DNA from 3 places in the Comamonas koreensis genome. Region 2 is predicted to be linked to each of the others. Evidence: predicted binding sites of a transcription regulator. Region 2 holds the regulator's gene; each other region holds the start of a gene.
What was found. Region 2 encodes sigma-54, which starts transcription at its own class of promoters, with help from an activator protein. Its sites were predicted from a motif close to TGGCANGNAANCTGCTTT; they were not measured.
Positions count from the first base shown of each region.

Region 1 (7,676 bases), 390 kb from region 2:
GGCCTCCTTGAGCCGCTGGATACGGCGCCAGCAGGGCGTGGCCGACAGCCCGACCTGGGCCGCCAGATCGGCCACCTGGGTCTCCGCGTCGGCCTGCAGCAACTCCAGCAGTTTGCGGTCAATAGAATCCAATTTCATTTTTTTCCTATTTTCTGGAATAGAACTCCAATATTGTGCAGTAGCTGGCGAATTTTGCGACTGTATTCCCCGGCCCGGGCTGGACAATTTGGGCATGGAAATCTACCTCGACGCCAACGCCACCACCCCCGTTCTCCCCCAAGCCCGCGCCGCCGCCCTGGCGGTGATGGCCGATGCCTACGGCAACCCCAGCAGCATCCATGGCAGCGGCCTCAAGGCCCGCGCGCTGCTCGACGAAGCACGTGCCGCCGCGCGCCAGGTGCTGGGCGTGCCCAGCGGCCAGCTGCTGTTCACCAGCGGTGCGACCGAGGGCATCCAGACCGCCGTGCTGTCGGCGCTGAGCGCCCTGCGCCAGCGCCGCGAGGCCGGCGACAGCACTGTGCTGCAGCTGCTCTATGGCGCGACCGAGCACAAGGCCGTGCCCGAGGCCCTCAAGCACTGGAACGCCGTACTCGGCCTGCACCTGCCGATTGCCGCCATCCCCGTGGGCCGCGATGGCCGCCATGACCTGGCCTGGCTGCGCGCGCAGGCACCCTCGGCCGGCCTGGTGTGCACGATGGCCGCCAACAACGAAACCGGCGTCATCAGCGACCTGGACGGCATTGCCGATGCGCTGCGCGGCAGCCCGGCGCTGTGGCTGGTCGATGGCGTGCAGGCGCTGGGCAAGCTGGCGCTCAAGCCGGTAGAGCGCGGCATCGACTACGCGCCGTTCTCCGGCCACAAGCTCTATGCCCCCAAGGGCGTGGGCATGCTCTATGTGCGCGAGGGCGCGCCCTTTACCCCGCTGCTGGCCGGCGGCGGGCAGGAAGGCGCACTGCGCGCCGGCACCGAGAACATGGCCGGCATTGCCGCGCTGGGCGCCGTGCTGCGCGCGCTGCAGGACGGCAGCAGCTTTGCCAGCGCCGCCACGATGGCGGGCCACCGCAGCCAGCTCGAAGCCGCACTGCGCGAGGCCTTTGCCGGCCTGGTGTTCAATGCGCCGCCCGCGCTGTGCCTGCCCACCACGTTGAATTTTGCCGTGCCGGGCCTCAGCGCCAAGCTGCTGCTCGATCTGTTTGACGCTGCCGGCCTGCGGGTGAGTGGCGGCTCGGCCTGCAGTGCCAGCAAGGCGCAGCCCAGCTATGTGCTCGAGGCCATGGGCCTGCCCGCCTGGCAGACGGCCGCTGCGGTGCGCATGTCCTTTGGCGCGGCCGACCCGGCCGAGATGATCGCCGAGGCCTGCCAGCGCATCCGCGCCTGCGGCGCGGCACTGCGCGCGAACTGTCTGGTGGAAGCGCCTGAGGACACCGCCCATGGCACAGCCCCGCTGCTGACGCGCTTTGTCGTTGACGGCGCCTGCTGCTACCTGCTGGCCGATGCTGCCAGCCAGCGCTGTGTGGTCGTCGATCCGCTGCCCGAGCTGGTCGAGCGCCTGGCGCAATGGCTGCGCTGCCGGGGCTTTACCCTGGCGGCCGTGCTCGATACCCACAGCCATGGCGACCATGCCTCATCGGCGGCCGAGCTGCGCGCTGCCGTTCCCGCTGCGCTGCAGGCCACGGGCGCGGTCGATGCGCTGGGCTGGCCCCAAGGCGCCACGCAGATCACGCTGGGCGCCTACCGCTTAAGCCGCCTGGCGCTGCCCGGCCACACCGAAGACTCCACCGCCTACCTGCTGCATGAAGGCACTCAGCTGCAGCTGGCACTGGTGGGCGATACCGTGCTGCCCGGCGCGCTGGGCCGCAGCGATTTTGTGCAGAGCGCGCCGCTCGCCTATGCGGACAGCCTGCGCCTGTTGGCCCGGGCCGTGGGCCCGCAAACCCTGCTGCTGCCCGGCCATGACTATGACAACCGCTTTGCCTGCACCTTGGCCGTTGAAGCTGCAGCCCAGCCGCTGCTGGCCGGCGTGCTGCAAGGCCAGCTCGATGCCGCCGCCTTTGCCGCTGCCAAGGCCGCGCTGGAGCAGGACCTGGCCCCCACCGCCTACCAGACAATGGCCTGCGGCGCCCGCGTCGATGCCGCCACGCCCGCCGTGTGTGTGGAGCTGCCCGTGGCCCGTGCCCAGGCGCTGCAGCAGGCGGGCAGCGCCGCGCTGCTGGTGGATGTGCGCGAGCCCTATGAACAGCAGCTGGGCCAGGCGCCTGGCCTGGACGATGGCGCCAGCAGCCAGGCCGTGCCGCTGTCGGGCCTGCTCAATGCGCTGCCGCAGTGGCTGGCCTTGCCGGCCGATACCCCCGTGGTGTTTTACTGCCGCAGCGGCAACCGCAGCGCCCAGGCCGCCCATGCATTGCGCCGGCTGGGCCACCAACAGGCCTTCAGCGTGGCCGGCGGCCTGGCGCTGTGGCCAGAGCGCGCCACGGCATCCGTCTGAGAACGCATTTCAACCGCCAGCACGGCGCATAAAAAAAGGCCGGCCGGGTTGTGCACCCGTCCGGCCCCCCAAGGAGTATCCGCAAGAATCAACGTCCGTAGGCCGCTTCGCCGTGGGAGGTGATGTCCAGGCCTTCGCGTTCGGCTTCTTCCGTCACACGCAGACCACCGGTCAGCAAACCTGCCACCTTGTACGAGATCCAGGCCACCACACCCGACCACACGATGGTGATCAGCACGCCCTTGGTTTGCACCCAGATCTGGTGGGCCATGTTGTAGCCTTCTGGCTCGACACCGCCGAGGCTGGAGGCGCAGAACACACCGGTCAGGATGGCACCCAGGATACCGCCCACGCCGTGCACACCAAAGACGTCGCAGGTGTCATCGACCTTGAGCAGCCGCTTGAGACCGGACACACCCCACAGGCACAGAGCACCGGCGAGCAGACCCATCACGATGGCACCCATGGGGCCGACAAAACCGGCGGCCGGGGTGATGACCACCAGGCCACCAACGGCACCCGAAGCGGCACCCAGCATTGAGGGCTTGCCCTTGTGCAGCGTCTCGCACACCAACCAGCTCACGCAGGCTGCGCCGGTGGCCACGATGGTGTTGATGAAGGCCAGGCCCGCAATACCGTTGGCAGCACCTGCCGAGCCGGCGTTGAAGCCGAACCAGCCCACCCACAGCAGCGATGCGCCCACCATGGTCAAGGTCAGGTTGTGCGGAGCCAGCGCTTCGCGGCCAAAGCCCAGGCGCTTGCCCAGCACATAGGAGCCCACCAGACCGGCCACACCGGCGTTGATGTGCACAACGGTGCCGCCGGCAAAGTCCAGCGCGCCATCCTTGCCCAGCAGACCACCGCCCCAGACCATGTGGGCAATCGGCAGGTAGCTGAAGGTGAACCACAGCACGGCGAAGATCATCACGGCCGCAAACTTGATGCGCTCGGCAAAGGCACCGACGATCAGCGCCACGGTGATGGCGGCGAACGTGGCCTGGAACGAGACGAACACATACTCCGGCACAGTCGCCATCGCACCCGACAAGGTATCGGGCGTGATGCCCATCAGGAACACCTTGCCGAAGTCGCCAAAGAAGTTGCCTTCACCGGAGAAGGTCAGCGAGTAGCCGTAGATGGTCCACAGCACAGTGATCAGCGAGAAGATCGTGAACACCTGGGCCAGCACCGACAGCATGTTCTTGCTGCGCACCAGACCGCCATAGAACAGCGCCAGACCCGGGATGACCATCAGGATCACCAGCATGGTCGAGGTCATGATCCAGGCGGTATCGCCTGCATTCAGAACGGGAGCTGCCGCATCGGCCGCAGCCGCGTTGCCCGCAGTGGCCAGTGCCACTGCCGCCAGCCCTGCCAAGGAAAGAAGTCGTCTCATGTTGTTCACACCTTCAAGATAAATTGGCTTGTTGCGCGCGCCTTGCCAGCGCGGAGCGCTGTTTTTTAGATCGCGTTCGGGCCGGTTTCGCCGGTACGGATACGCACCACCTGCTCCAGCGGCGAGACAAAGATCTTGCCGTCGCCGATCTTGCCGGTGCGCGCTGCGTTCTCGATGGCCTCGATCACCCGGTCCACCAGGTCCTCGGCCACCGCAATCTCCAGCTTCACCTTGGGCAGGAAGTCCACCACGTACTCGGCGCCTCGGTACAGCTCGGTATGGCCCTTCTGACGGCCAAAGCCCTTGACCTCGCTCACCGTGATGCCTTGCACCCCAATATCGGACAGCGCCTCACGCACTTCATCGAGCTTGAAGGGCTTGATCACCGCCACTACCAGTTTCATGTTCATAGTCTCTCCTGTCGTCACTTATTGCAGCGGCGCTGCGTCAAAAAGCCTTGGTCAGCGATACGATCGCGCGACCCTTGTTCACAAAGCCAAAGGCACCCGTCTTGTTGGCGCCCACCCAGGCAGCGCTCAGCGAGAAGCCATCACCCAGGTCATAGGCACCGCCCACGCTGTAGTCCAGGTAGTTGGGCACGCCCAGGTCCTTGATGTCGCTGGAAAAGCGCGTATAGCCCACGGCCAGCTTCAAGGTCGTCTTGGGCGCCACTTCCTGGGCGAATGCCACATTCAGGTAACCGGTGTTGCGGCCCTTGTACGTGCTGTCGTACTTGGTGCCGGCCCAGCCAAAGTAATCCTTCGACACGGTGTGCGAGTACTTCACGGTCACGGGACCGTAGGTGCCCGAGCCATACAGTTCGGTGGTGTTGCCCAGCGTGTTGCCGGGGTAGACATAGGTCAGCAGACCCACATCCCAATCCACATCAGCGGCCTTGAACTTGTAGCCACCGTAGAAATCCATCTCCAGCTTGTTGTTGTCGAGCCAGTCGACGGTGGAGTTCCAGTTCCCCACATAAAAGCCGCTGTCGCCAAAGGCGTAGTCGACCCCTCCCTGGAGTGCGGGCTTGACCCATTGGGCACTAGAGGACTTCTGGTCCTGACCGCGGAACTTGTAGTTCGTGGTCACGCTCACATTGGCGGTCAGCTGCGCGCTTGCCACCATTGGCAGCGCCAGGAACGCTGCACCCGCCACCACCATCCAGCCTCTGTTGCTCATTGCCATTGCCACACTCCTTGTTGATGAATTCGACCCATCCGTTTGTGGCAAGCACAATGCACAGAGCGTGCCAAACCCAGCGCTACCCGCTGCGTTGCGCGCACCAGACAAGCGCAGCGCGCTATATTTTTTTGCAAATGCTTACGTTCTGAGCCGCCACAGGGCGGCCGGGGGCGCGGGATGGCAGGCCGGCGCCGCCGCCACGCCTTCCCCGGGCTGTCGCCACTTGTTGCTGCCAGCGACTTTTGCGATGCTGGTGGCAGCCGTGCCTCCAAGAGGTGCTTCGCAATGCACCAAAAAGGTGCAAAACAACAAGGAAGCCCGCCCATGAGTCTCGCCGTGGTGCACAGCCGGGCCCTGGTCGGGCTCACCGGCCATCCCGTCAGCGTCGAAGTCCATCTGGCCAATGGCCTGCCCAGCTTTACCCTGGTCGGCCTGGCCGATCTGGAAGTGAAGGAAGCGCGTGAGCGTGTGCGCTCAGCGCTGCAAAACAGCGGGCTGGAGTTTCCGCACAACAAACGCATCACCGTCAACCTGGCACCGGCCGATCTGCCCAAGGAGTCGGGCCGCTACGACCTGGCCATCGCGGTCGGCATTCTGGCGGCCAGCGGCGCTATCGATGCGGACCGGCTCAAGGACTATGAATTTGCCGGCGAGCTGTCGCTGTCGGGTGCATTGCGCCCGGTGCGCGGCGCGCTGGCCGCCAGCATGGACCTGCACCAGCGCGGCCAGCAGGTGCGCCAGGTGCTGCCCCCGGGCAGTGCAGAGGATGCCGCCCTGGTGCCCGATGCCGAGGTCTACCGCGCCAGCCACCTGCTGGACGTGGTGCAGCACTTTGCGCCCCAGGCCGCCAGCGCCGAGCCCGATGCAGCGCCCAGCCAGTGGCAGCGCATGCCCGCCCAGCCCCGCCCGCCCGAGGCCCCCGGCGCCGACATGGCCGATGTCAAAGGCCAGGCGGCCAGCAAGCGGGTGCTGGAGATCGCTGCCGCAGGCGGCCACAACCTGCTGATGCTGGGCGCACCGGGCGCTGGCAAATCGATGCTGGCCCAGCGCTTTGCCGGCCTGCTGCCGCCCTTGAGCGTGGCCGAGGCGCTGGAGAACGCCGCCGTGCACAGCCTGGTCGGCAGCTTTGATGCCCAGCGCTGGGGCCAGCGCAGCACGATGGCGCCGCACCACACCGCCAGCGCCGTGGCCCTGGTGGGCGGCGGCAGTCCGCCCCGGCCCGGTGCGATATCGCTGGCCCATTGCGGCGTGCTGTTTTTGGACGAACTGCCCGAGTTCCCGCGCAGCGCGCTCGAAGCACTGCGCGAGCCGCTGGAGACCGGCCAGATCAGCATCGCCCGCGCCGCGCAGCAGGCCACCTTTCCCGCCCGCTTCCAACTGATTGCCGCGATGAACCCCTGCCCCTGCGGTTTTCGGGGCTCGCGCCAGCGCGCCTGCCGCTGCTCGCCCGACCAGGTCAGCCGCTACCAGGCCCGCATCAGCGGCCCCTTGCTCGACCGCATTGACCTGCACCTGGAAGTCAGCCCCCTGCCCGCCGATGAGCTGCTGACCGCCCCGGCCGGCGAATCGACCGCCACTATCCGCGAGCGGGTGACCGCTGCCCGCGCCCGGTCACTGCAGCGCCAGGGCATGCTCAACCAGCAGCTGCAAGGCCAGGCGCTCGACGATTACTGCCATGCCGAGCCCGCTGCGCTGCAGCTGCTGCAAACCGCCGCCGCCCAGCTGGCCTGGTCGGCACGCGGCATCCATCGCAGCTTGCGTGTGGCGCGCTCGATTGCGGATCTCGCGCAGTCGGAGACCATCAGCCCGGCCCATGTGGCCGAGGCGGTGCAGTACCGGCGGGCGCTGCTGGGCAGCAGCGGCATGTAGGCAGCACATGCACGCGGGCAGCGCTGCCGCATGTCCACCCTTATGCAGAAAACGCGTTTAGTAAGTCAGAAAAATTAGTTCCTCCCGCAACGCTGACTTCGCACAATCCCCCTTTTGCGCCGCGCAGCCCTGCTGCGAACGGCGGTTTTTTGAAAGCGGATATGGGCGTGAGCAAATTGGGTCAGTGGCGGGTCTTGGGCGTGGCGGCAGCGTCGCTTTGTGTGGTGGCCGGTGCCAGTGCGGCAGGTGCAGCCAGTGCCCCCAGCGGCGCCCCCATCCGTATCGGCTTGCTGGCCCCGCTGACCGGATCGGGTGGCGCCTATGGCAAGGAAGAGGAAACGGCGGCCAAGGCAGCCGCAGCCCATATCAATGCACATGGCGGTGTGCTGGGCCGTCCGCTGGAGATCGTCGTCGCCGATGACGAGACCACGCCCACAGCCGGCGTGTCGGCCGCGCGCAAACTGATTGATGTGGATGGCGTAGTAGCGATCACCGGCGTGTGGAGCAGCGCGGTGGCGCTGGCCGTGCGCCCGGTGGCACTCGAGAAGAGTGTTGCGCTGCTGCCCGTGGGCTCGGCCGATGAGCTGACCGAGGGCGACAACAAGGGCCTGGTCTGGCGCTTCCAGACCAATGGCAAGAACTGGGGCCAGGCCTTTGCCAATGTGGCCTACAAGGATGGCGCGAGGACCGCCTCCATCCTGGTGCTGCAGACGCCCTTCACGCTCAGCACCGTCAAGCCCTTTG
Region 1 is NZ_CP043575.1:334,366-342,041, forward strand. It holds gene F0Q04_RS01645 (Lrp/AsnC family transcriptional regulator) at 1-132, opposite strand, end outside; gene F0Q04_RS01650 (aminotransferase class V-fold PLP-dependent enzyme) at 233-2,485, shown strand; gene F0Q04_RS01655 (ammonium transporter) at 2,574-3,881, opposite strand; gene glnK (P-II family nitrogen regulator) at 3,947-4,285, opposite strand; gene F0Q04_RS01665 (TorF family putative porin) at 4,329-5,060, opposite strand; gene F0Q04_RS01670 (YifB family Mg chelatase-like AAA ATPase) at 5,388-6,932, shown strand; gene F0Q04_RS01675 (ABC transporter substrate-binding protein) at 7,100-7,676, shown strand, end outside.
Region 1: the regulator sigma-54 is predicted to act here: its motif matches at 5,116-5,133, upstream of F0Q04_RS01665 (TorF family putative porin).

Region 2 (7,676 bases):
GAGTTAACAAAACATGAAACGTCGTGAGTTTTCCACTTTGGCGGCTTCCGCTACTGCCGCCTCGGCGCTGAGCCTGCCTTTTGCCACCGGCGCCAACGCACAGGCCAAGTTCAAGGAAGGCAAGGACTACCTGAAGCTGGCCAAGCCCGTCACCCCCGATGCGCCCGCTGGCAAGGTCGAGGTGATCGAATTCTTCTGGTACAGCTGCCCCCACTGCAATGCCTTCGAGCCGCAGTTTGAAGCCTGGGCCAAGACTGCCCCCAAGAACCTGCAGATCCGCCGCGTGCCTGTGGCCTTCAACAACACCTTTGTGCCGCAGCAAAAGATCTACTTTGCGCTGGAGTCGATGGGCCTGATCCCTGACGTACATGTCAAGGTTTTCCGTGCGATCCACGTCGAGCGCCAGCGCCTGAACAAGGACGACGAGATCTTCGCCTGGATGGACAAGAACGGCGTGGACCTGGCCAAGTTCAAGGAAGCCTACAACTCGTTCAGCGTCGCAGGCCAGGTGCGCAAGGCCACCCAGCTGCAAGAGTCGTACGGCGTCGAAGGCGTTCCATCGCTGGGCGTGGCGGGCAAGTACTACACCGACGGAACCCGTGCCGGCTCGATGAGCAACGTGCTGCAAGTGGTAGAGTTCCTGGCTGCACAAGGCTGAGCGGATTCCCCAACGCTTGAGACAGAGCCCGCGCACTGAACTGCACCCCAAAAGTTGGACATCAATCCAACCTTTGGGGTGTTTTTCATGGCGAAGTACGACGAGAGTTACAAGCTGGAAGTTGTCCAGGGCTACGTGCAGGGGCAGCATGGGTTCAGAGCACTGGCCCATGCTCACGGTCTCGACCAAGCGACAGTGCGACGTTGGGTAAAGAGCTACCAGCAGCATGGCCTATCAGGGTTGCGCAAGAAGTTCAGTCGCTACAGCGCTGACTTCAAACTGGCAGTGTTGCAGCGGATGTGGCGAGATGATCTGTCTGCACGAGAGACGATTACCTTGTTTGATATCCGGGGTGGCACGGGTGTCATCAGCGCCTGGGAGCTGCAATATCACGACGGTGGGCCGCAAGCACTTGCACCCCGGCCAAGAGGACGCTCCAAGAAGATGCCAAACCCACCCACAGCCAAGCCCGCACAGGCACAAGCAGTTATGTCTGCGGACGACACGCGTTCGCACGCAGATTTGCTCAAAGAGGTGAAGTACCTGCGCGCGGAGGTGGCGTACCTAAAAAAATTGGAGGCCTTGGTTCAGGCGAAAAAACAAGCTGCGCAGAAAAAGCGCGGATAGTGCTTGAGCTAAGGCCAGATCACGACCTCAAGGACTTGCTGCGGGCAGGTAAGCTGGCGCGCAGCACCTTCTATTACCAGGCTCAAGTGCACAGGAGAGGCGACAAATACGCTGAGCTCAAGGCTCAGATCCGATCTGTCTACGAGCTTCACAAAGGACGCTATGGCTATCGGCGTATTGCGCTTGAACTCAAGCGCAATGGCTGTCATGTGAACCACAAGAGCGTGCAGCGCCTGATGCAGGTAATGGGGATGAAGTCCCTGGTTCGGCCCAAGAAATATCGCTCCTATCGCGCCGGGCAGCACGCGGACGTGGCCAATGTGTTGCAGCGCCAGTTCATGGCCGAGCAGCCTAACCAGAAATGGGTGACGGACGTGACAGAGTTCAACGTCTTGGGTAAAAAGCTATACCTGTCGCCTGTCATGGATCTATTCAATGGCGAGGTGGTGAGCTATCAGATGAATACGCAACCGCGCTTGAAGATGGTGGGTGACATGTTGCGCAAGGCGCTAGGCAAGCTGGGCAGGGAGGAAAAACCATTGCTGCATTCCGACCAGGGCTGGCAGTACCAAAGTCGTGCCTATCGCCGCTTGCTGGCCGATCATGGCCTGGTGCAAAGCATGTCACGTCGGGGCAATTGCTTGGATAACGCAGCGATGGAGAGCTTCTTCGGAACCTTGAAGTCCGAGTTCTTCCACCTCAACAAGTTCAGCAGTGTGGCGCAGCTTCAAGAAGGTCTTCACCACTACATCCATTACTACAATCACCAACGCATCAAGCTAAAACTAAAAGGCCTGAGTCCGGTGCAATACCGGATTCAGGCCTTCAGTCCCTAGCTTCCAACTGTCCAACTTCTTGGGGTCAGTTCACACGCGGGCTTTTTTGTGCCAGAAACGGCCTAACGCTCCAGCATGGCTACAATGGGGCAGAGCAAGATTCATGCCTTATGAGACACCGTATTTTTAACTCTTTGTTGGTGGCAGTGGCCCTGGCCGTGCCGCTGCTGTCGCACGCCGAGCGTGCAGACCGCACCAAACCCATGAACATCGAGGCGGACGATGGCCGCCACGATGAACTCAAGCAGACCAGTGTCTTCACGGGCAATGTGGTGGTGACCAAGGGCACCATCATCATCCGTGGCGCGCAGCTGACCGTGAGCCAGGACCGCGACGGCTTCCAGCACGGCGTGGTGACTGCTGCGCCGGGCAAGCTCGCATTCTTCCGCCAAAAGCGTGACTCGGCCCCAGGCGCGCCTGACGAGTTCGTCGAAGGCGAAGGCGAGGTCATCACCTATAACGGCCGCGATGACACCGTGCACTTTGAGCGCCGCGGCGAGTTGCGCCGTTACCGCGAGACCACGTTGACCGACCAGGTCAGTGGCCCGCTGATCGTCTACAACAATCTGAGCGATACCTTCACGGTCTCCGGCCAAAAGGGCGCCCAGGCGGCGGCCGATCCCAAGCCCGGTGCGCCCAAGAAGGACCGCGTCCGTGTGATCCTGACGCCCAAGGCCGATGGCAAGGCGGACGACAAGGCCAGCGCCCCGGCCAAGCCCGCTGCCGATGACAAGACGCCATTGCGCCCCAGCACCCAACTGAACGACGGAGCCAAGTGACCGTGGCAGAAAACTCGTCGACCATTTCCGTCAACGCCCGGGTCGCCAACAGCGACCACCGCAGCCAGCTGGAGGTCTTGCACCTGGAGAAATCCTATGGCAGCCGCAAGGTGGTCAAGGACGTGTCGCTGTCGGTGCGCAAGGGCGAAGTGGTGGGTTTGCTAGGCCCCAATGGCGCGGGCAAGACCACCTCGTTCTACATGATCGTGGGCCTGGTACGCAGCGATGGCGGGGATATCCGCATCGATGGGCAGTCGGTGGCCAATATGCCGATCCACCAGCGCTCGCAGCTGGGCCTGTCCTACCTGCCGCAGGAAGCCTCGATCTTTCGCAAGCTCAGCGTGCAGGACAATGTGCGCGCCGTGCTGGAGCTGCAAAAAGATGAGCATGGCAAGCCGCTCTCGCGCGCCGAGGTCGAGCGCCAGCTCACCGCGCTGCTGCAGGAGCTGCGGGTCGAGCACCTGCGCGAATCACCGTCAGTCGCGCTGTCCGGCGGCGAGCGCCGCCGGGTCGAGATCGCCCGTGCGCTGGCCACCCAGCCCCGTTTCATCCTGCTCGACGAGCCTTTCGCCGGCATCGACCCCATCGCCGTGATCGAGATCCAGCGCATTGTCGCCTTTCTCAAGGAGCGCGGCATTGGCGTGCTGATCACCGACCACAATGTGCGCGAAACCCTGGGTATCTGTGACCATGCCTGCATCATCAGCGATGGCAAGGTGCTGGCCGCCGGGACGCCGCAAGAGATTGTGGAGAACGCAGAGGTCCGGAGGGTGTATCTGGGTGAACATTTCCGTATGTGACACCGCACGCCTTGGCGGGCGTGCCAGCCAAGATGCCGTCCCGCGCTGCGGGGCCGGCAGGGCTGATCCGTTGCCAGCTGCCCCAGCCCGTGGGGAGGCGCAGCCATGATGCCGTCGCTGTCGCTGCGCGTATCGCAGAACCTGACCCTGACCCCCCAGCTGCAGCAGTCGATTCGCCTGCTGCAGCTGTCCACGCAGGAACTGACGCAGGAAGTCGAGCAGATGCTCGACGAAAACCCGTTTCTGGAGCGCGAGGGCGATGAGGCCCCCGAGGCTGAAGCCGGTAAAGAAGCCGCTGAATCTGCCGAAGCTGCAGACGCTGCAGACGCAGCCGACAAGGGTGCCGATACTGCTGCCAGCACCGACACCAACAACAGTAGCGATTTCGAGCCCGGAACCTCCGACCAGCCGCTGGATTTTGGCGCGGGCAAGGAAACCGGCGTCGATGCCGAGGCCGCTGCCGGCGATTCGGCATCGGACTGGGAAGAGTGGGGTGGCGATCTGCCCGCGCGCTCCAGCGCCAGCGATGACGACGACGAGACGCCGATGTCCGACCGGCGCAGCGAGCACCTGAGCCTGCAGGATGTGCTGCACCGCCAGGCCTTGTCGCTGCGCCTGTGCCAGGAAGACCGGGCCGCGCTCTACTTTCTGATTGAATCACTGAACGACGACGGCTACCTCGAAGAAACGCTGGCCGAGCTCGCGCAAAGCTTTGGCGACGCCAGTGACCCCGAGCGCTACGAAGTGCTGCTGCACCACCTGACTGTGGCGCTGCGCTTGCTGCAAAGCCTGGAGCCGATTGGCGTGGGCGCGCGCAACCTGTCCGAATGCATGCAGCTGCAGATCAAGGCCCAGCAGCGCCTGTTGGATGAAGAGGGCTCGGACACGCCCGAGGCCGATGCGCTGGCGCTGGAGACCGCTTTGCTGGTCTGCCAGGAATCGCTGGAGCTGCTGGCGCGCCGTGATGTGCGCAAGCTGGTGCAACTGACCGGATGCAGTGATGCCGCGGTGCGCAGCGCGCTGGCGCTGATCGCCAAGCTCGAGCCCCGCCCCGGCCGGCCCTATGCCGATGTGGACCGCAACACCATCATCCCCGATGTCATCGTGCGACTCAGCAATGAGCGCGGCCTGCCGGTGCCCGGTTTCAGCGTGCAGCTCAATGCCGAGGTGATGCCGCGCCTGCGCGTGCAGGATGTCTACGCCAATGCCTTGCGCAGCCACAAGGGCAGCGAAGGCCATGGCGCGCTGCAGCAGCGGCTGCAGGAGGCGCGCTGGTTCATCAAGAACATCCAGCAGCGCTTTGACACCATCTTGCGCGTCTCGCAGGCCATCGTCGAGCGCCAGCGCAATTTCTTTGTCCATGGCGAGCTGGCGATGCGCCCCATGGTGCTGCGCGAGATTGCCGATGAGCTGGGCCTGCACGAGTCCACCATCAGCCGCGTGACCACGGCCAAGTACATGGCCACGCCGCAGGGCACGTTCGAGCTCAAGTACTTCTTTGGCTCGGGCCTGGGCACCGAGACCGGCGGCAGTGCGTCGAGCACGGCGGTCAAGGCGCTGATCAAGCAGCTGCTGGACGAGGAAAGCGCGAAAAAGCCGCTGTCGGATGCAAAAATCGCCGATCTGCTGCAGGCCCAGGGCATTGAATGCGCGCGCCGCACGGTGGCCAAGTACCGCGAGGCGATGCGCATCCCGCCGGCCAGCCTGCGCAAGGCGCTGTAAGCGCAAGCAGCCAGGGCCCATAAAAAAACCGCAGTTGCGTTAGGCACTGCGGTTTTGCTTTGAGACGGAGCCGCTTTACTTTGGCCACAGCCACCAGATGAACAAGGCCAGCACGGCCAGCATCAGGCCAAACTTGGTGAGCTTGTAGGCCGTCTTGTTCCAGGCCTTGAAGCGGCGGCGGTACTGGCCCATGTAGAACGAGATCTTGAAGATGCGGCTGATGAAGCCACGCGGATCGCCTTCGTTGTTGGGCGAGCTGGCGGCAGCGACCACATGCGTGCCCAGCCAGCGGTTGAGCCACTGCGCAAAGCCATTGGTCATCGGGCGCTCGACATCGCAGAACAGCACGATGCGGTTGCCTTCGGACCGGTTCTCGGCCCAGTGCATGAAGGTCTCGTCAAAGATCACGCCTTCGCCCTCGCGCCAGCTGTAGGGCGTGCCATCGACCTCGATCATGCAGCGGTCATCATTGGGCGCCAGCACAGCGAGGTGGTAGCGCAGCGAGCCCGCATAGGGGTCGCGGTGCAGGTTGAGCTTGGCGCCGGGCGGCAGCTCGGCAAACATGGCCGCCTTGATGCCGGGGATGGACTGCACCAGCGCCGTGGTCTTGGGGCACAGCTCCATCGCAGACGGGTGGGCCTGGCCGTACCACTTCAAGTAGAAGCGCTTCCAGCCGGTCTTGAAGAAAGAGTTGAAGCCCGCGTCGTCGTTGTTGGCTGCGGCCTTGATCTGCATGGCCTGGTGCAGGCCGATGGCCTCTTCGCGGATCTCGCGCCAGTGGGCCTGCAGCGGGGCCAGGTCGGGGAAGGTGCTGGTGGGCAGGTAGGGCGTGCGCGGTACCTTGCTGAACATCAGCATGAACACATTGAATGGCGCCGTGAACGTGGAGTGGTCAAACAGCTGGCGCAGCAGCTTGTGCCGCACCTTGCCACGCAGGTGCATGTAGAGGCCGCAGCCAGTGAAAAGCAGCACCAGGGCCAGAACGATGATTTTTGCCATAGACAGCGATTTTAGCGACTGTGCTGTGGCGGCTGTCTGCGCAAGCGCAAACTGGCGCGCGGCAAGGGCTGCGGGGCGGTGGGATGGCCTGCTGGCAGCAGGCCTATTGCGGTTTGGTCAATGGCAAGCCAGGTGGGCTTACCTGGGCTGGGCGGCAAAGGCGGTTTTCAGGCGCTGCAGCATCTCGCGGTTGAGCTGGCGCTGCTGGCCGCTCCAGTGCGTCATCGCCTTGTTCAGCTCGGCCTGCAGGCCATTGGCCGTCTGCCAGTCGCCCTGGCCCGCAGCCCAGATCGCGTACTCGGCCATCACATCGAAGCTGCCCGAGTGCTGGCGCACAAAGTCAAAGCTCTTGCGCGCCATCTCCTGGTCGCCCAGCTGGGCGTAGGCCTTGGCCACCAGCAGGCCCACGGCCTCGGCGCGGAAGTGCACATCCGCCTGGGCAATCACGCGCAGCTGCTGCAGCGCCTGCTGCGGATGGCCGGCCTGGTAGGCCGCTTGCGCAGCGCCCCAGCGGATATCGAGGTCGTTGGCAAACGGACCCTTCATGCTGGCCTCAAAGTGGCCAAAGGCCTGCTCGGCCTGGCCATTGGCCAGCAGGGCCTGGGCCAGGCGGATCTGGTTCTGCGCGGTGGGGCTGTAGTCGTAGGCGGCCTGGGCTTCGCGCACCTCGCGGGTCGGGTCCAGCGCCTTGACGGCGTTGCTCGCCAGGCTGCGGGCATGGCGCTGCAGGCGCGAATTGGGCAGGTAGATGGCAAAGAAATACACCACGCTGCCCAGGAAGGGGAAGGCCAGCAGCACAAACAGCCAGTAGTTGTTCTGGCCGCTGCGCACGGCGTGGACCGCAAAAAACAGCGCAATGATGACGTGTACGCCAGCTCCGAGGTAGGGCATCCGCATTCTCTCTGAGTGATGGAGGGGAAGGGCGGCTGCACCGAGGGCTGCGGCCCGCTCTGGGGCCAGACTATAGCAGCCAGCCACCCGTTACCGCTGCGCTATAGGAGCCGGGCTGCCGAATGCCACTGGCACAGTCCACATTCCCGTGCGCTTGGCAGACAATGGGGCAAGCGCGTATGCTTGCCCCCCTGCTTATGAACCAACTGCATTTGTTTTTGCCCTGCGCCGCCGGCGTCGAGGGCCTTTTGGCGGACGAAGTCCATGCCATCACCGGCGCCAGCGGCCAGGACCTCCTGGTGGCGCGCGGCGGCGTCATGCTGCGCGGCATGTGGCGCGATGCGCTGCTGCTGAACCTGCACAG
Region 2 is NZ_CP043575.1:5,164,968-5,172,643, reverse strand. It holds gene F0Q04_RS23660 (thiol:disulfide interchange protein DsbA/DsbL) at 14-658, shown strand; one part of gene F0Q04_RS23655 (IS3 family transposase) at 746-1,235, shown strand; one part of gene F0Q04_RS23655 (IS3 family transposase) at 1,235-2,121, shown strand; gene lptA (lipopolysaccharide transport periplasmic protein LptA) at 2,232-2,900, shown strand; gene lptB (LPS export ABC transporter ATP-binding protein) at 2,924-3,700, shown strand; gene rpoN (RNA polymerase factor sigma-54) at 3,806-5,422, shown strand; gene F0Q04_RS23635 (aspartyl/asparaginyl beta-hydroxylase domain-containing protein) at 5,498-6,412, opposite strand; gene F0Q04_RS23630 (hypothetical protein) at 6,560-7,312, opposite strand; gene F0Q04_RS23625 (THUMP domain-containing class I SAM-dependent RNA methyltransferase) at 7,510-7,676, shown strand, end outside.

Region 3 (7,676 bases), 770 kb from region 2:
TCGTCGTACAGCGCGATCAGCTTGTTGAGCTTCCAGGCGCCAGCCAGCGCGCAGGCTTCGTGGCTGATGCCTTCCATCAGGCAGCCATCGCCCAGGAACACATAGGTGTGGTGGTCCACCACATCGTGGCCGGGGCGGTTGAACTCAGCGGCCAGCAGCTTTTCTGCCAGCGCAAAGCCCACGGCATTGGTCACGCCCTGGCCCAGCGGGCCGGTGGTCGTCTCCACACCGGGGGTGATGTCCACTTCGGGGTGGCCCGGGGTCTTGCTGTGCAGCTGGCGGAAGTTCTTCAGCTCGCTGACCGGCAGGTCGTAGCCGGTCAGGTGCAGCAGCGCGTAAATCAGCATCGAGCCGTGGCCGTTCGACAGGATGAAACGGTCGCGGTTGATCCACTGGGGATTGAGCGGGTTGTGCTTGAGGTGCTTGCTCCACAAGGCCACTGCCATATCGGCCATGCCCATTGGCGCACCGGGGTGGCCGGAATTGGCTTGTTGAACGGCATCCATTGCGAGTGCGCGGATCGCATTCGCCATATTCTGATTGTTGACCATGGGAGTGGAGGAAGAAAAAAGCGACAAAGGCCGCATTTTAGCGGGCTGCCGTCTCACGCGTCCGGCATGGCAGTCTTGGCCTACGGCGGCGCAGGGCCACCGCCTACCCCAAGGGCTTGGGCAAACACTGACAATACGCAAGCTATCGCCAATAAAATTCTATTAATATTATTTATACCGACTATCGTTTGTCAGCTACCGCTTGAAAGGATTGACCATGCAACGCACCCTCTCCACCACCGCTCTGGCCTTGACGCTCGCCCTGGCATCGCTGAGTGGCAGCGCCCTGGCCAGCACCGCCGACAAGATCGCTGCCGTGCAAGCGGCCCGCTTCGACCTGGCCCAAGCCATCCAGAGCGCGCAGAGCCAGCATGGCCTCAAGGTGCTCAAGGCCGAGATCGATACCAAGAAAAAGCAGCCCATCTACGAAGTCAGCGGCATCAACGCCCAGGGCCGTGAGATCAAGCTCAAGTTCAGCGCGCTGGACGCCGCCAAGGTCATGGAAAACAAGGACGATGGCGCCGTCGAGAAAAAGGACACCGACCGCCTGGCTGCCGCCAAGATCGGCATCAACGACGCCATTGCCACCGCCTTGAAGCACACCCCCGGCAAGGCCATTGACGTGGACCTGGACGACCACCTGGGCGTGCTGACCTATGACGTCAAGATCCTCAACGCGGCCAATACCGAGGTGGAAGTGCGCGTCAACGCCGTTGAAGGCAATATCCACCAGTAAGCGGCTTTAAAAGCAAGATACCAAGGCCAGCCCCATGCTGGCCTTTTTTGCGTCCGGGGTTTGGACTCAGACCAAAGCTTGCGCCATGTACTGCGCATCCTCGCCATAGCTCAGCAAGGCCTCACGCTCCTGTGCCGACCAGGGCAGCAGCGCTGCATAGCCTTTGCGCTGCCAATACGGCTGCGAGCCCATCACCGACACCAGCGCGGAGTAACGCAGCCCATCGGCCTGCGCTTGTTGCAGCATCGCCTGCAGCAGCGCGGAGGCCAGGCCCTCGCCGGCCCGCTCGGGCGCGACGGCCATGTCATGCAGGTACAGCGTGTCGGCTGCCGATGCACAGGCAAAGCCGCCATGCAGCGGTGTTACCTTGCCCAACACGGAGCGGTAGGCCGCCAGATAGGCCAGCACCTGGCCTTGCTGCACGGCCACCAGCGAGCACTGCACAGGGCTGGCCAGCCGCGCTGCATACAGCGCGGCACTCTCCATAAAGTCCGCGCCATAGCAGGCCAGCTGCACCTGCATCAGGCCATCGAGGTGCTGCGCGGTCAGGGGTTCAAGGGACCAAAGGGGCTGGTCGTTGGAATGAAAACGCATCGGCCCATTGTCGGCGATGCGGCAGCCATCACATCAGGCCAAGGGCGCCAGTGGCTGGGCGGTCGATGCTGGCACCGCCGTGCACGCCGCGTTCATCACCATCGACAGCAGGCTGTAATAGCCATTGATGCCGATCAGGTCCATCACGCCCTGGTCGCCCAACAGCTGCTGGGCCCGGGTCCAGGTGGCATCGCTCACCTGGCGCTGCTGGTGCAGCTCGATGCAGAAGTCATGCACAACGGCCTCATCCTCAGGCATCGCATCGGGGCGGCGGCCTTGGGCCACGGCGTCCACAGTGGCCTGGCTCAGGCCTTCGCGCAGCGCAATGGGCGCATGGATGGCCCATTCCACCTGCTGCGTCCACTGGCGGGCCGTGACCAGGATGGCTAGCTCGGTCAGGCGCAGGCCGATGGCGCTGCGGTAGCGCAGGTACTCGCCCAGGCGCTGGGTGTGGTCCATCAGCTCGGGGCTGCGCAGCAAAGGCACAAAGGGCGATATCAGCGCGCCGCGCGGGCCATCGATGATGGGCTGGGCATAGCGGCGCTGCTCTTCGCTCCAGGTCTCGGGGGGCAGGGGCGGCATGCGGTCCTGGAAGGGCGTCATCGGGCAGGTTCTTTCAGATCGTTTCGGGGGCGTGTTCAGGCGGCTACCGGTTGCTGGGCCAGCACTTTGTCGATGGCATCGCCCAGGCGCTCGACCACCTGGTCCAGCTCGGCCTCGCCGCTGATAAAGGGCGGCGCCAGCAGCACATGGTCGCCATGCAGGCCGTCGATCGTGCCACCCATCGGGTAGCACAGCAAGCCATGGGCCATGGCCTGCGCCTTGACCTTGGCATGCAGCTTGAACGCCGGGTCAAACGTCGCCTTGCTGCTGCGGTCCTGCACCAGCTCCACGCCCCAGAACAGGCCCCGGCCCCGGATATCGCCGACATGCGGGTGCTCGTCAAAACGCGCATGCAGCTGCTTTTGCAGATAGGCGCCGCGTGCCAGTACCTGGGGCAGCAACTGGTCGCGCTGTATCACCTGCTGCACCGCCAGCGCGGCGGCCGCCGCCATCGCATGGCCGATGTAGGTATGGCCATGCTGGAACAGGCCGCTGCCGCGCCGCATCGCCTCCACAATCTTGCGCTGCGCCAGCACCGCGCCAATCGGCTGGTAGCCGCCGCCCAGGCCCTTGGCAATGGTCATCAGATCGGGGCTGATGCCCTCTTGCTCCACCGCATGCAAGCTGCCAGTGCGGCCCATGCCGCACATCACCTCGTCGGCAATCAGCAAGATGCCATAGCGGTCGCACAGCGCACGCAGGCCCTGCCAGTAGCCGGCAGGGGCGGCCACCGCGCCCAGGGTCGCGCCCACCACGGGCTCGGCGACAAAGGCGATCACCTTGTCCGGGCCCAGCTCTTGGAACTTGGCATCGATCTCGGCCAGCAAACGCGCCACATAGGCGGGCTGGCTCTCGCCGTCCAGGCGGTCGCGGTATTCATAGGCGGGGGCCACGCGCCCCACGTCCATCAGGATGGGGGCAAACTGCTTGCGGCGCCATTCATTGCCGCCCACGGCCAAGGCACCCAAGGTGTTGCCGTGGTAGCTTTGGCGGCGCGCGACAAAGTGCGTGCGCTCGGGCTGGCCGATCTCGACAAAATACTGGCGCGCCATTTTCAGCGCTGCCTCCACCGCCTCGGAGCCGCCGGAGACAAAGTAGACATCGGTCATGCCCGCGGGCGCATGCGCGACCAGGTGGTCGGCCAGCGCCTCTTGCACCTCGGTGGTGAAAAAGCTGGTGTGGGCATAGGCCAGCTGGTCGAGCTGGCGGTGCATCGCTGCCAGCACATCCGGGTGGGCATGGCCCAGGCACGACACGGCTGCCCCGCCACTGGCATCCAGGTAGGCCTTACCGGCCTGGTCAAACAATTCCACGCCTTTGCCGCCGACCGCAACAAGAGGAACCTGGGCCAGAGAACGATGGATGACATGGCTCATGCGAGCACTCCTTGACAATGCGTCACCAGCCCTGCGCCGGCAGCGATACGCACAGTATAAGGATCATTTGTAATTTTTCAATAGATTAATGGATCATTTGCTCCATTTCCACCTATTTCTGTTCCCAGGCTTCCCCTTCCCTCCCTGTCGCTATCCGTTCAACGCAAGCCGCCTACATAGCGCTTGGCCGAGGCCACCAGCCCCTGCGGTGCAGCCGGATCGCTGGCAGGGGCCGGCGCCGCTGGGGCGGGTGCGCCCGGCAGGCTGGCCGCAAAGCGCTGCGCCAGGCGCTCCAGCTCCGCATCCTGGTTGGCCAGCGCATGGCTCAGCGCAAAGCGCGCCATCGCCTGGCCGTAGGCGGTATCGCTGGCCATCCACTCGGTATCGGTCACCCGGCCCGTCTTGCGGCGCAGCGCCACATGCAAATGCGCGGCGATGGCCAGGCGTTCACTGTCGTTCATACAAGCTCCTCCATGGCAGAACCTGAGGGGCAGGCGGCAGGCACAGAGCGCTGCAGCCTGGTGGCCCGGCGGCACCCGGTGGCGCCGGGCCTATCACGCTAGTTTTGGCTTTCCTGGTGCAGGCTGATATCCAGCCCATCGATCTCCTGCTGCGCCGTCACCCGCAAAGGCAGAACCACGCGGATAACGGTCAGCAAAATGGCAGTGCCCGCCGCGCTGAAAATAGCCACGGCCGCCACGGCCACCAGCTGGTTGAGAACCGTGGCATCCACGCCGGCAATGGCGCGGTCGGCAAACAAGGCGGTGAGCAGCGAGCCGGCAATGCCGCCCACGCCGTGCACGCCAAACACATCGAGCGAGTCGTCCACACCCAGGCGGCGCTTGAGCCAGGTGGCGCCCCAAAAGCAGGCTACGCCAGCCATCAGGCCGATGGCGACTGCGCCGCCCACCTGTACAAAACCGGCCGCCGGTGTGATGGCCACCAGACCGCCAATCAGGCCCGAGAGCACGCCCAGCAAGGTGGGCGCGCCGCGCACCCACCACTCGACCAGCATCCAGGACAGCGCGCCGGCAGCAGCGGCCACCATGGTCACCAGCATCGCCAGCGCCGCACGGCCATCGGCCGACAGGGCAGAGCCCGCGTTAAAGCCAAACCAGCCAATCAGCAGCAGCGCGGCACCCATCGCCGTCCAGCCCAGGCTGTGCGGCTCAAAGGCCTGGCGGCCATAGCCCTGGCGCCGGCCCAGCATGGCCGCGCAGACGAGGGCCGAGACGCCCGCATTGACGTGCACCACCGCGCCACCGGCAAAGTCCAGCGCGCCCAGCTTGTTGAGCCAGCCATCGCTCTCCCAGACCCAGTGGGCGACCGGCGCATAGACCAGCACGCTCCACAGCGCCGAGAACAGCAGCAGCGCCGAAAAGCGCATGCGCTCGACCACGGCGCCAATGATCAAGGTGGTGGTGATGACGGCAAAGGCCATCTGGAACAGCGCATAGAGCGACTCGGGCAGATGGGGCGCCAGGTGGCTGACCGACACGGTGCCCGCTGCCGCATCCAGGCGCATCGATGAGAACCAGGCCCGGTCCAGCCCGCCCAGCCAGGCCGTGGACTTGCTGAAGGCCAGCGAGTAGCCCAGCGCAAACCAGGTGAGTGACACCACCGCCGCCACCGCAAACACGGCCACCACCGTGTTGACCACGTTCTTGCGCCGCACCAACCCGGCATAGAAGAGCGCAATGCCCGGCAGTGTCATCAGCAACACCAGCACCGTAGAGACCAAGAGCCAGGCCGTATCGGCCTTGTCAATCGCAGCCATCTGCACCATTTGCATGCCATCCCCTTTTTACGTTGTCATCCATTGCGGGTTTGTTTCAAAAGGTAGCAGTTTCTATGCCATGGAGCGGGAAAGCGCCTGGATACGCGGTCTGCGGGCATGCGCAGGGGTGGCCAGGCCGCCGGCCTATGCCCGATCGCACCACATCGGTGCCATGGGCCTTGGAGCAGCCACCAACGGAAAACCGGCGCATGCATCGCTGCAGGCGCCGGTTCTGTCTGAGGGGACTACAACGGAATTCAGTCCGCCGCCAGTACCTTGCCCGGGTTCATCAGCCCCAGCGGATCGAGCGCCTGCTTGATCGCCCGCATGGCGGCCAGCTCCTGCGGCGTGCGGCTAAAGCCCAGGTAGGGCATCTTGTGCAGGCCAATGCCATGCTCGGCCGAGACGCTGCCCTGGAACTGCTGCACCAGGCCGTACAGCACGGCCTCCAGCGCCTCGTCCTCGCCGCCAATGGTTTGGCTGTCGGTGGTCACATGCAGGTTGCCGTCGCCCACATGGCCAAAGAACAGGCTGTGGTGGCCAGGCCAGCGCGCATCAAAGGCGGCGCGGCAGGCCGCAGCAAAGCGGCCAATATCCACCTGGGGCAGGCTGACGTCAAAGTTCACCGGCGGGTGCATGTGCGCCGTCATCTCGGCGGGCGCCTCGCGCAGCTTCCACAGGCTTTTGGCCTGCTCGCTCGACTGCGCAATCACTGCATCCACCACCTCGCCAGCTTCCATGGCCTCGCCCAAGGCCTCTTCCACCGCAGCGCGCAGCGCAGCCTCGTCCTTGCCATCCACATCGATCAGCGCCTGCAGCGGGTGCTGCTGGTCAAAGGCCGGCTGCAGCTTTTGCCACTGGATGGAGGTCTGCACAAAGTCGCTCCACATCAGCTCGAACGCGGCCACGCTGTTGCCAAAGCGGGCCTGCATGCGCGCCAGCACCGCCAGCGCTTCGTCAAAGCCCGGCAGCGCCACCATGCAGGTGGCCTTGGCCTGCGGGGCGGGCAGCAGGCGCAGCAGCACGCGGGTGATGATGCCCAAGGTGCCTTCGGCACCGATAAAGAACTGCTTGAGGTCGTAGCCGGTGTTGTTCTTCAGCATGGGGCGCAGCATCGGCAGCACCGTGCCATCTGCCAGCACCACCTCCAGCCCCAGCACCTGCTCGCGCATCATGCCGTTTTGCAGCACGCCGTTGCCGCCCGCATTGGTCGAGACATTGCCGCCAATCTGGCAGCTGCCGCGCGCGCCCAGGTCCACGCCAAACACCCAGCCCGCCGCCACGGCCGCTTCCTGCACCGCCTGCAGGGTGACGCCGGCCTGCACCGTCATCAGGCCGGTGCGTGCATTCACGTCCTCGATCTGCTGCATGCGGTCCAAAGCCACCGCCACGCCCTGGGCCACTGGCACGGCCGCGCCGGCCAGGCCGGTCAGCCCGCCCTGGGGCACCACGGGCACCCGGTGGGCATGGCAGATGCGCAGCAAGGCGCTGACCTCTTCGGTGCTGCGCGGGCGCAGCAGCGCCCGCGGCGGCACCGGCGGGGTTCCGCTCCAGTCGGTCCAGTACTTCTCGGGGATGGCGCCCGCGCCGCGCGAAAAGCCGTTGGGGCCCAGCGCTTGCTCAAGATCGGTCCAGAAAGCCGCCGCAGGAGCGGCTGCCGCGTTGTCGGTGCGAGAGGTAGTCATAGACCGCTATTGTCGGGCGGTTTGCCTGACAGGCGCGGCCCGCCAGCAGCAAAACCTGCTGGGCCACTACAGCAAAAAACGGCATCCCAGGCCTGCCGTGCAAGCCCTGGATACCGTTTGCGGAGGCGTCGGAATCAGCGTGCCGATTGCTGCACGTAAGCCAGCAAGGTCTCCACCATGCGGCGCACATGGGGCTGCACCTTGGCGGCCACGGCCGGCAGGTAGTCAAAGGGCATGTGCTCCTGCATATAGCTGCTCTGCGTCATCTCCAGCTGGATGGCATGCACGTTCAGCGCCGGCTGGCCATAGTGGCGCGTGATGTAGCCGCCCTGGAAGCGGCCATTGAGCACGCTG
Region 3 is NZ_CP043575.1:718,675-726,350, reverse strand. It holds gene tkt (transketolase) at 1-551, opposite strand, end outside; gene F0Q04_RS03395 (PepSY domain-containing protein) at 769-1,287, shown strand; gene F0Q04_RS03390 (GNAT family N-acetyltransferase) at 1,354-1,881, opposite strand; gene F0Q04_RS03385 (carboxymuconolactone decarboxylase family protein) at 1,915-2,484, opposite strand; gene F0Q04_RS03380 (aspartate aminotransferase family protein) at 2,520-3,860, opposite strand; gene F0Q04_RS03375 (hypothetical protein) at 4,019-4,321, opposite strand; gene F0Q04_RS03370 (ammonium transporter) at 4,420-5,652, opposite strand; gene F0Q04_RS03365 (FAD-binding oxidoreductase) at 5,895-7,322, opposite strand; gene hutG (N-formylglutamate deformylase) at 7,457-7,676, opposite strand, start outside.
Region 3: the regulator sigma-54 is predicted to act here: its motif matches at 5,700-5,717, upstream of F0Q04_RS03370 (ammonium transporter).